DNA from 3 places in the Petroclostridium xylanilyticum genome. Region 2 is predicted to be linked to each of the others. Evidence: riboswitches for the same ligand, from Rfam matches in the RefSeq annotation. Region 2 holds a riboswitch; each other region holds the start of a gene.
The links. A riboswitch is a leader RNA that binds a small molecule or an ion and turns the genes downstream of it on or off. The one in region 2 is predicted to bind S-adenosylmethionine.

Region 1 (4,651 bases), on a different contig from region 2:
TTTTCTGTAGTATTTTCATATACCCTTCACTATCAGTAACCTGAATGAAATCATATTCTCCACAGAGTTTATTCAGTATTTTCAACGTATCGTCGGTTGAACCCATGTCGACTACTAAAATATTGGGTACGGTCCCCCCGTGATGATTATTCAAGCTCCGCCATACAATCGACCGGATGATCCCCTCTATTGTGTCTTGCTGATTTTTAACGGTAACAATTATGTATATATCATCTTTTTTATACTGTATGCCAGTTAAAGTATTATAGATATTAAATCCCATCTGGATTGCACCGTACACAGCAAAGAAACAAACCAGGGATTGAATAAGAATGTCCAGCATGTTGCATCACCCCACTACTACTATATGCGGATGCTGTTGTTTTGGTGAAACCTTGTTTTTTGTACTTTATTTGCAGTATGGGCGTTTGTAAAAAAATAAACAAAAACCTATCATTGGAGTTATCAAAAAAATTCCAATGATAGGCTTAGTTATGTTTCTGAAATTACATGGAACGCACCAAGTATTTTACATATCTCAATTCTATTAAAGGCTTGCTTCCTTCTTAAGTATTTCCGCCTTATCTGTTCTCTCCCATGGAAGATCTACGTCTGTTCTTCCGAAGTGTCCGTAAGCAGCGGTTTGTTTGTATATTGGTCTTCTCAGGTCAAGAGTCTTGATAATGCCGGCAGGTCTCAGGTCAAAATGCTTAACAATGAGCTCTTGGATCTTTTCTTCCGGAATCTTTGCAGTTCCGAAGGTTTCTACCAATACTGAAACAGGCTTTGCTACACCGATAGCATATGCAAGCTGTACTTCACATTTTCTTGCCAATCCGGCAGCTACAACGTTCTTTGCAACATATCTTGCAGCATAGGCAGCAGATCTGTCAACTTTTGTAGGATCTTTTCCTGAGAAAGCGCCGCCTCCGTGACGAGCATATCCACCATAAGTATCTACGATAATCTTTCTTCCTGTTAAGCCTGCATCTCCCTGTGGTCCTCCTACAACAAACCTTCCGGTTGGGTTGATAAAATATTTGGTCTGCGCATCCAATAACTCTGCAGGAACAGAAGGCTTAACTACATGCTCCATGATATCCTTTTCAATTGTATCATGATCCACTTCAGGACTGTGTTGGGTGGATACGACAATTGTATCTATTCTAACAGGTCTGTCATCTTCATATTCAACAGTTACCTGAGTCTTTCCATCCGGACGGAGATATTCAAGAGTACCATTCTTTCTTACTTCAGCCAGTTTTCTTGCCATTCTATGTGCAAGTGCAATAGGCATAGGCATTAATTCAGGGGTTTCATCACAAGCGAAGCCAAACATCATTCCCTGATCTCCTGCACCTATCGCAGCTATCTCTTCTTCACTCATTTCACCTTTTTTAGCTTCCAACGCTCTATCAACCCCCATAGCAATGTCAGGGGATTGCTCGTCTATTGCAGTCAAAACAGCACACGTATCACAGTCAAAGCCATATTTTGCTCTATCATAACCTATTCCACGAATTGTTTCTCTTACGATTTTGGGGATATCTACATAACAGCTGGTGGTAATTTCTCCTGCTACCAATACCAGCCCGGTAGTAACAGATGTTTCGCAGGCTACTCTTGCCATTGGGTCCTTTTCAAATATTGCGTCCAAAACAGCATCAGAAATTTGATCGCAGATTTTATCTGGATGTCCCTCAGTAACAGATTCTGATGTAAATAACTTTCTCGACATATAACGTTCTCTCCTTTTATAAAAATATTAAACCCCTCTTGCTGACAGTAAGAGGGGGTAATTAACCACACTTTCTCCTCATCTCTCAGAACATTTATTCTGAAGGAATTGGCACCTTCGCTGACGCAGGTTGCCGGGTTTCACAGGGCCCTGTCCCTCCACCTCTCTTGATAAGGAAACAATTATTATTAATTTAATTCGAGTATAATATAGCATATATCGACAAAATAGTCAACCATTAAAATATATGATAGCTTATACTCATTACCAAAATACCGGCAGCAATTACCCCTAAGGATATAGCCGGTATCGCATATTTCATTCTCATATCCAGCATCGCTGCTATCATAGCCCCCGTCCATGCCCCGGTACCCGGAAAAGGAATTGCAACAAATATAAACAATCCAAAAGCACTATACTTCATTACCGTTTCAGCTTTCTTCATGGTTCTCTGCTCAATCCGTTGTATTATTCCTTGAAAGTATTTGGTTTTCCTTAAAAATGAGAACAGCGGCCGCATATATATAATAATAAATGGTATTGGTATTAGATTTCCCAACACACTTAATATATATACTACTTTCCAGTCCATATTCATCGCCATACCTACCGGAATGGCTCCTCGCAATTCCAATACAGGCACTGCAGCTATTGCGAGAACTGTTAACTCATTACGTAATTGTCCAAAGATTTCAGAAATAAACTCCATGTACTGTACCTCTTTATAAAATGATAAAAATATTTTTACTATATAAGTATTACTAAGTACTTTACATTGTCTATTTTAGTTCACAGTTCACGGTTCACGGTATTTTCTTGGCTAATTTCTGTGAACTGAGAACTGTGAACCGTGAACAAAATAACAATAATGTAACATACTTAGTGTTATTTATATATTAAACTGTGTAATGATTTCCGCCTATTTTCCCTCACTATTTTAATATATACGCAAATAAAAAGCAAATGTTTATTTAAACTCACGTATTTAAACTCTCATGCCTTCCGGTAATAATATAAATTACCCATTCCCCCAGGTTTGTTGCATGGTCAGCGATTTTTTCTATATATTTGACTATAAATATAAAGGTGGTAGCCTGATTGATATTCTGAGGGTTTTTTCTCATAAGTTCCTGCAAATCGTTAATAATGGACTCAAAATAATTATCTACGGTACTATCCTTGGAACAAACATCCTCTGCCATTTTTATATCATTATTGATGTATGCATCTATAGCGCTCCTAACCATATCACGGGCTACGGATGCCATTTTAGGAATATTTACCAACGGTTTTATATATTCTTCATCTGCAATCTTTAGTATAAGTTCGCTAATATCTGCAGAATGGTCAGCAATTCTCTCCAGGTCAGTGATCATTTTCAATATGGATGTAATCAGTCTTAAATCCTTTGCCAGGGGCTGCTGGGTAGCTATCAACCTGATGCACTTTTTTTCTATGGCTCTTTCCATCTCATCTATTTCGTCATCCTGTTGTATTACCTTTTGTGCCAGTTCTTTATCTTTTTGTTTTAAAGCAAGAATAGCTTCTTCAATAGACTTCTCTACCAAACTTGCCATACGTACAACATCATAGTGCAAATCCCGCAAACTTTCATCAAATCCATGCCTTGTACTCATGCCTTTCCCCCCTTATGCTAAATTTGTTAAATAACTATATCGCAATAGGCAATCTAATTATGAACTCTGTTCCTTTTCCAACTTCACTTTTCACCTGAATATCTCCATTATATAAGTTTACAATATGTTTCACAATCGAAAGACCTAATCCCGTCCCCCCTTGGTTTCTGGAACGCCCTTTGTCTACCCTGTAAAATCTTTCAAACAGTCGTGGAATATGTTCGTTCGCAATTCCTATACCGTTATCACAAACATGAAACTCTATATTTTTGTTGAATCTTTTACATACAATCTGCACTTCGCCACCGGGGTTGTTGTATTTGATTCCATTATCCACAAGGTTAATCAACATTTGTTTTAACCGGTCCCTATTGACATGTACCTGTGAGATGGAGGGTTCCATATCATAATATACCTGTACATTTTTCTTCTCTGCATTCTGCGAAACAATATCAATGACTTCTTTTATAATATCCTCTAAATTGTAATCATCTATGCGTACATCCTGTTTCATTGTTTCTATCTCTGAAAGTTCAAGAATATCCTCAATAAGCACGGTAAGTCTTTCTGCTTCTATGTCAATAATATCAAGAAAGCGCTCTGCAACTTCCTCATCATGTATGGCTCCACTCTTTAAAGTATCAATAAATCCTTTAATAGAAGTGAGAGGAGTTTTTAATTCATGAGTAACGTTAGATACAAATTCACTTCGGATCTGTTCCAATTTTCGGATGTTAGTTACATCCTGTATGATAAAGAGCGTCCCTATAACACTATTTTTTTCTGCTTTGGTTTCTATGGGTGAACGGTAAATCTTATAATATTTATCATCATATTGAATATCAAGAACCTGCTGTTTCTCAGGCGTTAAAACATCACTGTATTCCTTTAGAAATTGATTGAAAGCATGGTTGCGGACTACCAGAAGGATATTTTCTCCTATAATCTTTTTATTTTTAATATTAAACATCTTTATAGCAGTATTGTTTATTAAAATGATGCGATTATCGTTATCTAACGCAATTAATCCACCGATCATGCTGTTAATGATGGTTTCCATTTCAACATTTTTCTGCCATAGTTCCGTAATGGTCTTATCCAGTTCATTCTTCATGTGCATAAAGGAATGCGCAAGTTCACCAATTTCATTGTTGACATCAATGTTTATACTTCCCTTAAAATTTCCCTTTGCAATACTTCTAACAAAGTTTGTTAACTGCTTTACAGGTTTGGTGAATTTATTGGTGAATTGTATTCCCAAAAGACCTGCAATAAC
Region 2 (4,651 bases):
CTTTATTTGCATAAAGGGGATTGGAAAGAGGCTAAGGTACCCAAATATGCCGACTATTTCAATACGGAATTCCGGGTAGTAAGGACGGACCAACACCAGGGGGTACTGCCGGATGAACAGGGATTTATGCAATTAAAGGATGAATCTGGAAATTTAAAGGTTACAGCAGTTAAAAGAGCGGAAGATGGCAGCGGTTTCATTATAAGATTTTATAATACGACAGAGCAACAGGCAGAAGCAGGTATTTCGCTGGCACTTAAAATCAAAAATGCATACTATGTAAACCTAAATGAAGAAGTAAAAGAAAAGATTGAAGCTGTAGATGGGAATACCATTAAAGTCATCGCCGGGCCCAAGAAAATCATATCTGTAAAAATAGAGCCTGAGCGGCAATACAGCGCTTTAGAAGCAAAAAATGAAAGTGTACAAAGGGTAGACGGTGATATTGACCAGGAATATGATTTTAGTGAGTACCAGGCTGTAGAATTTATTACAGAAGAAGAGATTGAAAAGGAAGAAAAAAGAGCGGCAGAGACGGAAAGTGAATTAGCAGAAAAACAGCAATTGTTAGAAAGATATAAAGACGAAATAAAAGAATTAAAATTGATGGATGACAAGGGCTTAGTTGAGGTACAGTTTGAACTAAGCAAAATGGAACTGGATGTTGAAACCTACAGGAGAACTGCCCTTGAAGCCAGGTTATCAGCAGTTTTACTGCGTAAAAAATATATGGAAACGTATTGCACGCACCAAGCTTCATATGAAATGTTTATGGCCAAGGCAGATCAGCAGATAAGAGAAATTGGATATAAATTAAATGATGCAAGAGTAAGTAAAAGAGTCTACGAATATATAGTAGATGTTAGCAAACAAAATCTAAAAACTTCTTAAAAGTGAGAAGATGTTTTTTGAAAATGCTATTAGCTCCTGATTCATTTAAAGGTACTATGTCATCTATAGAAATAATAGAAAATCTTTCAGGAATAGCACATATGATATTTTATACAGAGATTTCGCACTTAAAAAGTTTTTAGGGCGATAGCCCGTTGATTTATAAGGATTCACGAATAGTCAATGGGAATATGATAATTTCCGATTTTTACTGGAAATTATAGAGAAAAAATTTGCAAAATAAAAGCATCCCTTTTATAATGTTTTTGCTAAAAACTTCACATAAAAAGGATGCTGATAGAATGAGCAAAAGTTATTTGAAACAATTACTCTACGGGCGTAGAAACTGTATTAATGTTTATAATAATGGCGTTTAATTTAATGCAATTATATTTTTTCCGGTGTATTAGAGGCTTTAGAAAGAAACGTATGCTACAGATAGATATTATTGAAGATATAAAAGATGAAAGATTTATAATAGAAGATGATTGGATAAATCCATTGTTTATGAAGACTTAATCCAAAACAAAAAACTGGAAATTGATTTTGCGAATTTTTGGGGTAGGGGGAGGTGTAACTATTTTTACAACCTATCGGTCTGTATTGTTGCCAAATTTTAAAGTAAATATAAAAAATAACAATTTAAGTAAAAATAAAATTTCCACTGGAATTTTGGTGCGAAATCTCTGTATTTTATAAAAAAATAGTTGACACGGAATAAAATTTATGCTATTCTATGAAAAGTAAATAAAACATATATTAATACTCGGAATTCTTATCAAGAGAGGTGGAGGGACTGACCCAAGGAAGCCCGGCAACCAGCGGTAATGTATGGTGCCAATTTCTGCAGCATGTTTAACATGTTGAGAGATAAGAGAGAAAACAAAACCTCTTCTTTTATCTTGAAGAGGTTTTTTTAATATACTTTTTATGCATTATAAAGTTGAAGGGGGGAGCTATTTGATAGAGATCAGGAAATTAAGTAAGATTTATAATACCCATGGTACAATGACTCATGCGTTACAAGATATCAATCTCACTATTAATGATGGAGATATATTTGGCATTATCGGGCTAAGTGGAGCCGGAAAATCGTCCTTGATTCGATGTATTAATCTACTTGAGAGGCCAACTTCTGGTGAAATATTGATAGATGACGTTGATTTAACAAAACTTAGTTCGGCATTTTTACGAGAGGTTAGAAAAAAGATAGGAATGATTTTTCAGCAGTTTAATCTTTTAATGAATTCAACAGTATATGATAATATTGCATTCCCTTTAAAAATATCCAAAGTACCAAAAAGAGAAATAGAAAAAAGGGTAGATGAACTCTTAGAACTTGTAGAACTTAAAGATAAAAAATATGCATATCCTTCACAATTGTCAGGTGGACAAAAGCAAAGGGTGGGAATAGCAAGAGCACTGGCCAATAAACCGGATATAATCCTTTCAGATGAGGCAACGTCGGCACTGGACCCTACAACTACAGAATCAATACTAAATCTTCTTAAAAATATCAATAAAGAATTTGGTATTACAATAGTAGTTATAACTCATGAAATGTCAGTCATAAAAAAAATATGTGATAGGGTAGCTGTTATGGAGAACGGAAGGATAGTTGAGGAAGGCAATGTAATTGATATCTTTTCAAATCCAAAGACACTAGTGGCAAGAAGATTTTTAAAAGATATGTTTGCAGAACTTCCTGAAGGTATTTTGCTTGATGACCGCAATCAGGAGGAAGAAATTTTAAGAGTTTCATTTGTAGGAGATAGTGCAACAAAACCTATCATTTCTTATATGATTAAGAAATTTAATATTGATGCTAATATCATCGCTGGTACTGTCGATAGGATACAAAATGCAGTGGTTGGAAATTTACTTATAAAGCTTGTTGGAGATAAGGAAAGTATTTCATCCGCAATAAACTATCTCACAGAAAATAAGCTAAGAATTGAGGTGTTAAAAAATAATGCCCCTTGAAGTACTAAATTATATAAAAAATTTATGGCAGCTATTGCTACCTTCTTTGTTAGAAACACTGTATATGGTTTTCTTTTCAACTTTATTTTCAGTAATACTGGGGCTTTTTCTTGGTATTATTCTAGTAATAACAGATAAAGGGCATATCTGGGAAAAACCTCAATTAAACAAAATATTGGGTTCGATAATTAATATAATGCGTTCAATACCTTTTATTATATTGATTATTGCCATATTTCCCCTATCTAGGTTGATTGTTGGGACGTCTATAGGTTCTACAGCAGCTATCATACCTTTATCAATTGCCGCTGCGCCCTTTGTTGCCAGGGTAATTGAGTCTTCTTTAAAGGAGGTGAGTTGGGGAGTAATTGAAGCATCTTTATCTGTTGGTGCAACTATACCTGAAATAATATTTAAAGTTATGATTCCTGAAGCTATGACATCATTGATACTTGGAATAACACTGACAATCATAAATATACTAGGATATTCTGCGATGGCAGGTGCTATTGGTGGAGGTGGATTGGGAGACCTTGCAATAAGATATGGCTATCAAAGGTTTCAAACAGATGTTCTTATAGCAACTATCATTATCCTGGTTATTTTGGTAGAAGTTATACAATTTATAGGAAACTTTTTTGCGAAGAAAGTTAATAAAAGATAAAAGGAGTAGATACGTCATGAAAAAAATAAATAAGTTTTTATCAATATTAATAATATTTTCAATTATAGTGTTAGCAGGTTGCTCAGCTACAGATTCAAATGTTGACAGTACTAATGCAAACAAAGCTGAAGAAAAAACTACGAAGTTGGTGGTTGGCGCGACACCTGTTCCCCACGCGGAAATATTAAATTTTGTAAAACCAATTCTTAAAGAAAAAGGTATTGAATTAGAAATAAAAGAGTTTACTGATTATACTACACCTAATATAGCATTAAACGATAAACAACTGGATGCAAATTTTTTTCAACATATACCATACATGGATGACTTCGCTAAAGAAAAGAATATTAAATTAGTGGCTGCTGCAAAGGTGCATGTAGAGCCTATGGGTGTATATTCAAATAAAATAAAGTCAATAGGTGAATTGAAAAATGATGCTTCTATTGCAATACCTAATGATGCAACAAATGAAGGAAGAGCATTACTACTTCTTCAAAAACAGGGGTTAATTAAACTAAAAGATGAAAAAAATCTTACGCAGACCCCAAAGGATATTATAGAAAATCCTAAAAATCTGAAATTTAAAGAATTAGAAGCAGCACAACTTCCTAGAGTTTTACAAGATGTTGATATTGCAGTTATTAACACGAATTACGCCCTTGAAGCAAAGTTGAATCCTACAAAGGATGCATTATTTATCGAAGATAAGGACTCCCCGTATGCCAATATATTAGCGGTGCGACCGGATAATGAAAAAGACCCTAAAATTATGGAACTTGTAAAAATATTAAATTCAGACGATGTGAAGAAGTTTATAAATGAAAAGTATAGTGGAGCCATCGTTCCCGCTTTTTAAACAAAATAATAACCATATGGCACATTCAAAATTACCATATGGTTATTTTTATTGAGGTTTTGATAATGCTATACATTATCCTTTTGGGTAAATTCCTGTTGCTGTAAGCAGCATTTTCCGGCCCAAAATAACGTCGTATTAACAGTGCTAGAGAAAACTAAAAGCTCTGATAAATGCTATATTTATCAGAGCTTTTCTACGCGGCAGATGAAAATGAGCGAAAGAAGTATGCAGCGCAGGTATTAAATAACTTCAAG
Region 3 (4,651 bases), on a different contig from region 2:
CCCTGATTCAATTAAAAATCCATCATGACCAAAGGGTGACTTTATTTCTTTATACTCCACATCAATATTATTCCTCTTCATATCCTGCACAAGCTCCTTCTGTTGACATACAGGGAAAAGAATATCAGAACTTATTCCTATTACCAATGCTTTTCCCTTAAAGGCCTTTAAAGCATTGTCTATGCCGCCAAAGTCTCTCCCCAATTCAAATAAATCCATTGCCCTGGTAAGATAAAGGTAGCTGTTGGCATCAAATCTTTGTACCAGTTTTTTTCCCTGGTAGTGGAGATAGCTCTCTACTTCAAATTCGTTATTAAAGCTTTCGAAGAGATTATTTCCTTCTCTGGCTCTTCTTCCAAACTTTTTTAACATAGATTCGTCACTCTGGTATGTAATCATACCAACCATTCTGGCCAGGGAAAGCCCTGATTCGGGCTGATTCTTGTTGTCATAGTAATCTCCATTATTCCAGTAAGGGTCAAGGGTGATTGCTTTTCTCTGTACCTCATTAAATGCAATAGCTTGTGGGTTCAGGCTCTTTGGTGCTGCCATAACAATAATACTGCCTACCATTTCAGGGTACTGTACTGCCCATTCCAGTGCCTGCATTCCCCCCACAGAACCGCCCACTACTGATACCAGATGACTGACTCCCAGGTAGTCCAGTAACCTTTTTTGAACATTCACCATATCTTTTATAGTAATAATAGGGAAATCCATCCCATACCTTTTTCCTGTTTTAGGATTTACAGAAGACGGACCGGTAGTACCCTGGCATCCCCCTAACACATTGGAACAAATAAAGCAATATTTGGAGGTATCAAACATCAAACCTTTTCCAACAAATTTTTCCCACCACCCCTCTTTAGGATCGTAAGGGTCATGCCGTGTAACATGGGAATCCCCTGTTAATGCATGAGTTATTAATACAACATTCGTTTTATCCTGATTCATCTCACCAAATATCTCATAGGCAACAGTAATAGGGCCAAACTTTTTACCACATTCTAAAATAAAATCTTCATTTTCTGCAAAGGTATAAAACTGTTTATAGCTGCTTGCAGTATTACTCACTACTAGTTTCCCCCTCATGCCTGAAATTATTTAGTCGCTTTGTCAATTGCCTGTTCCAAATCGAATATTAAATCCTCTGCATCTTCTATTCCAATAGATAACCTTACCATATCCGGACTGACCCCTGCAGCTTTTAACCCTTCTTCTGAAAGCTGGGAATGCGTGGTACTTGCAGGATGAATCACCAGGGATTTTGCATCTCCGACATTGGCAAGATGTGAAAAAATTTCCAGGCTATCGATAAATTTTTTTCCTGCCTCGACCCCGCCTTCAAGACCAAAAGTAAATATTGCTCCCTGTCCCTTCGGCAGATACTTTTGTGCCAGATGGTAGTATTTGTTGGTTTCCAAACCGGGATAATTGACCCAGCCTACTTTTGGATGGTTCTCCAAATACCGTGCTATCGCCAGTGCATTGGAACAGTGCTTTTGCATTCTAAGTGAAAGCGTCTCCAAACCTTGAAGGAATAGAAAAGAGTTAAACGGAGAAACCGCCGGCCCATAATCTCTTAATAGTTGAACGCGGGCCTTGATAATAAAAGCAGCCGCACCAATATCTTTTACGTAATTGACACCGTGATAGCTGGGGTCGGGTTCAGATAATCCAGGGAACTTTCCGTTATCCCAGTTAAACTTCCCGCTGTCTACAATAATTCCTCCCATAGAAGTACCGTGCCCGCCTATGAATTTGGTAGCAGAATGTATCACTATATCAGCACCAAAGTCAAACGGTCTGCACAAATATGGAGTTGTAAAAGTACTGTCAACGATGAGTGGTACTCCATTCTCATGAGCAATATTAGCTATTGCTTCCAGGTCGGCAACATTAATGGTCGGGTTTCCTATCGTTTCAACAAAATAGGCCTTGGTTTTTTCTGTAGTAGCATTACGAAAGTTCTCCGGGTCATCAGGATTCACAAGTTTCACATTGATCCCCAGTTTCGGAAAAGAGTGCGTAAATAAGTTGAAGGTACCACCATATAATGTGCTTGCGGAAACTATTTCATCTCCTGCTCCTGCTATATTAAGGATAGCCAATACAACAGCAGCATGGCCGGAAGCTACTGCCAGGGCGCCAACACCACCTTCTAAAGCTGCAACTCTTGCTTCAAATACTTCCTGCGTTGGATTGGAAAATCTGGTGTATATGTGTCCGTTTTCTTTTAATGCAAAAAGATTTGCAGCATGCTCAGAATCTCTAAACATATATGCAGTCGTCTGATAGATGGGTACGGCCCTCGAGCCGGTAGCAGAATCGGGCACCTGCCCTGCATGTACTTGCAACGTATCAAAACCTAGATTTCTTTTTCTCATATATTACTGCCTCCTTAAAAAACAAAAATTAAAACCTCCTGTGAGACAGGAGGCTTATTATTTTTCTCTATTAATTCCTCTTATCTCTCAGGTAAAAACCTGCTGGATTTAGCACCACTGCGATTTACGCCGGTTGCCGGGCTTCACTGGGCCAGTCCCTCCGCCACTCTTGATAAGATTTAACCTTTATTAAATTAATATGATTTTAACATTGACTTTAACATTTGTCAATAAAAATTACTTTTTGATAATTTCAGGATCTCTTTCAACAGGCTCTTTTAATGCCATATGCCCTTTAAAGGTTTCAATCTTTTGTCCTTCTATTAAAAATTGTACTTTATTAATATGTTCAAGCTCGGTAAGTGAATTAACAATAGAATAAATCGTCATAATTTCACCTGCGGATCCCCCGGGGTGTTCTGTCCTAAACTCATTGGACAAATTTACAAAACATATACCCTCTTTTGTTTCTATGGAAAGCAGTTTCGTTTGTGCGGGTACCGTAGCAAAAAGATTTTTATCCTTAGGCCCCTTAATAAGCTCTTCTATTACATATTTCTCCACAGGCTCGTTATCTTTAACCACTACTACTCTCTTCTCAGGTACGAGATTCTCCCAGCCATTTCCGGCAAAGTATAACGTCAATGTAGTTTTGTCTTTTTCTGAAGGAGCGGCTTCAAACACTACGTCATCTTTACCTAAAGGTCCAAAAGGTTTGCCGCTGGGACCAATAAGTTCTTTTCCTTCTACTAAAATCAATACCTTCTGTATATTAGGTAAATCAGATAATGTATTCACCAGTGAAAAGCGTGCAACGATCTCGCCAATATCACCCGATTTATAATATTCCTTCGAAAAATTAACTGTGACTAAAGTACCCTCTTGCTTAATATCCAGTAACTTAGTCCCTTCCGGAATGGCTTTTTTCATTTCTAAACTTACAGGCCCTTTTAGTAATTCCTGTATGGCGATTTTAGGCAATTTCTTTGTATCTTCCACAACAACTTCTCTGGTCTCGGATAATATTTTACTATTTTCCTTATCGGTAAAATACAAGTTTATTTTTTGTTTATTTTGTGGTTTTGCCTGAAGCATGTCCGCTGATTTTTTTATATCACCTCTACCCATACTGCAACCCCACATAAAAGCAATAATTAAAAGTAATACTGAGACCAGAAATATTTTTTTCATACAAAAACCTCCAAAAAATCATACTATAGCTTGAATAAGTATATATGATAAAGTTTACAAAAACATTACTAATTGTTACGAAAATATTAAGTTTCACGATAAGGAATAGTAATCTTAAACCTACTTCCCTTTCCTTCTTCGCTTTCTACCTGTATATCTCCTCCATGAAGCTTTACAGCGTCCAATGCGATTGAAAGCCCCAGCCCTGTACCGCCGGTTTCCCTCGCTCTTGCCTTATCAACTCTATAAAACCTGTCAAAGATTTTGTTTATTTCAGTACCGGAAATGCCAATCCCATTATCTTCTACAATGATAGTAACGCTGTATTCAGACTTATCAATGTCTATTGTTACATTTCCTCCTTCCGGAGTATACTTAATACTGTTGTCAACAATATTAAAAATTGCCTCCCATATTTTATCTTCATCAACCAGTACAAAAATATCTTCATTAGCTTTTAATCTTAATTCTATACCCTTTTTCCCGGCCAAAGGAGATAAGCTTTTTACTATTCCCTGCAAAAGCGCCTTCATGTTGACATTTTTCATTTCCAATTCATTTTCAAAGATATCCATCCTGGTAAGCATAAGGAGTTTATCAATAATTCTTGATAAACGGTTGATCTCGTTATTGATATCGCTCAAAAACTCTTTTATAATCGGCATCTCCAATTGCTGCATATGCATAAGGGACTCTGCTAACACTTTAATCGAACTCAGGGGTGTTTTAAGTTCATGGGAGGCATCGGATACAAATTGGTGCCTTTTTTCTTCCACCTGATTTAAACGTTCGATCATTTTATTAAAAGCTGTTCCCAATTGAGCAATTTCATCATTTCCTCTTATTTCAACCTTTCGATTTAGCTTTCCATCAGACATATCCCTGATTGCAGCAGTCAATTCTTCTACAGGACCCGTTATAACTCCTGCAAGAAAAAAACTTAATAACCCGATGAGCAAACTTACAACTAAGGTAATGCCGTATAGTTTTTTTCTGAAATCTTTTAAAAAGTCAACAATATTTTGTGCAGAGGTAGATAGATACACTACACCTCTCGTTTCTTTTTCCTTAAC

Region 1: another riboswitch for S-adenosylmethionine. It lies ahead of metK (methionine adenosyltransferase); the one in region 2 lies ahead of CIB29_RS13255 (methionine ABC transporter ATP-binding protein).
Region 3: another riboswitch for S-adenosylmethionine. It lies ahead of CIB29_RS06370 (homocysteine synthase); the one in region 2 lies ahead of CIB29_RS13255 (methionine ABC transporter ATP-binding protein).

Annotation. Positions count from the first base shown of each region.
Region 1 is NZ_NPML01000013.1:295,724-300,374, forward strand. It holds gene CIB29_RS09175 (glycosyltransferase) at 1-343, opposite strand, end outside; gene metK (methionine adenosyltransferase) at 548-1,738, opposite strand; SAM riboswitch class I at 1,814-1,915, opposite strand; gene CIB29_RS09185 (COG2426 family protein) at 1,977-2,447, opposite strand; gene phoU (phosphate signaling complex protein PhoU) at 2,716-3,375, opposite strand; gene pnpS (two-component system histidine kinase PnpS) at 3,410-4,651, opposite strand, start outside.
Region 2 is NZ_NPML01000019.1:208,860-213,510, reverse strand. It holds gene CIB29_RS13265 (alpha-mannosidase) at 1-891, shown strand, start outside; SAM riboswitch class I at 1,664-1,768, shown strand; gene CIB29_RS13255 (methionine ABC transporter ATP-binding protein) at 1,852-2,874, shown strand; gene CIB29_RS13250 (methionine ABC transporter permease) at 2,864-3,538, shown strand; gene CIB29_RS13245 (MetQ/NlpA family ABC transporter substrate-binding protein) at 3,555-4,394, shown strand.
Region 3 is NZ_NPML01000011.1:133,685-138,335, forward strand. It holds gene metX (homoserine O-acetyltransferase MetX) at 1-1,074, opposite strand, end outside; gene CIB29_RS06370 (homocysteine synthase) at 1,101-2,387, opposite strand; SAM riboswitch class I at 2,465-2,566, opposite strand; gene CIB29_RS06375 (GerMN domain-containing protein) at 2,625-3,578, opposite strand; gene CIB29_RS06380 (sensor histidine kinase) at 3,665-4,651, opposite strand, start outside.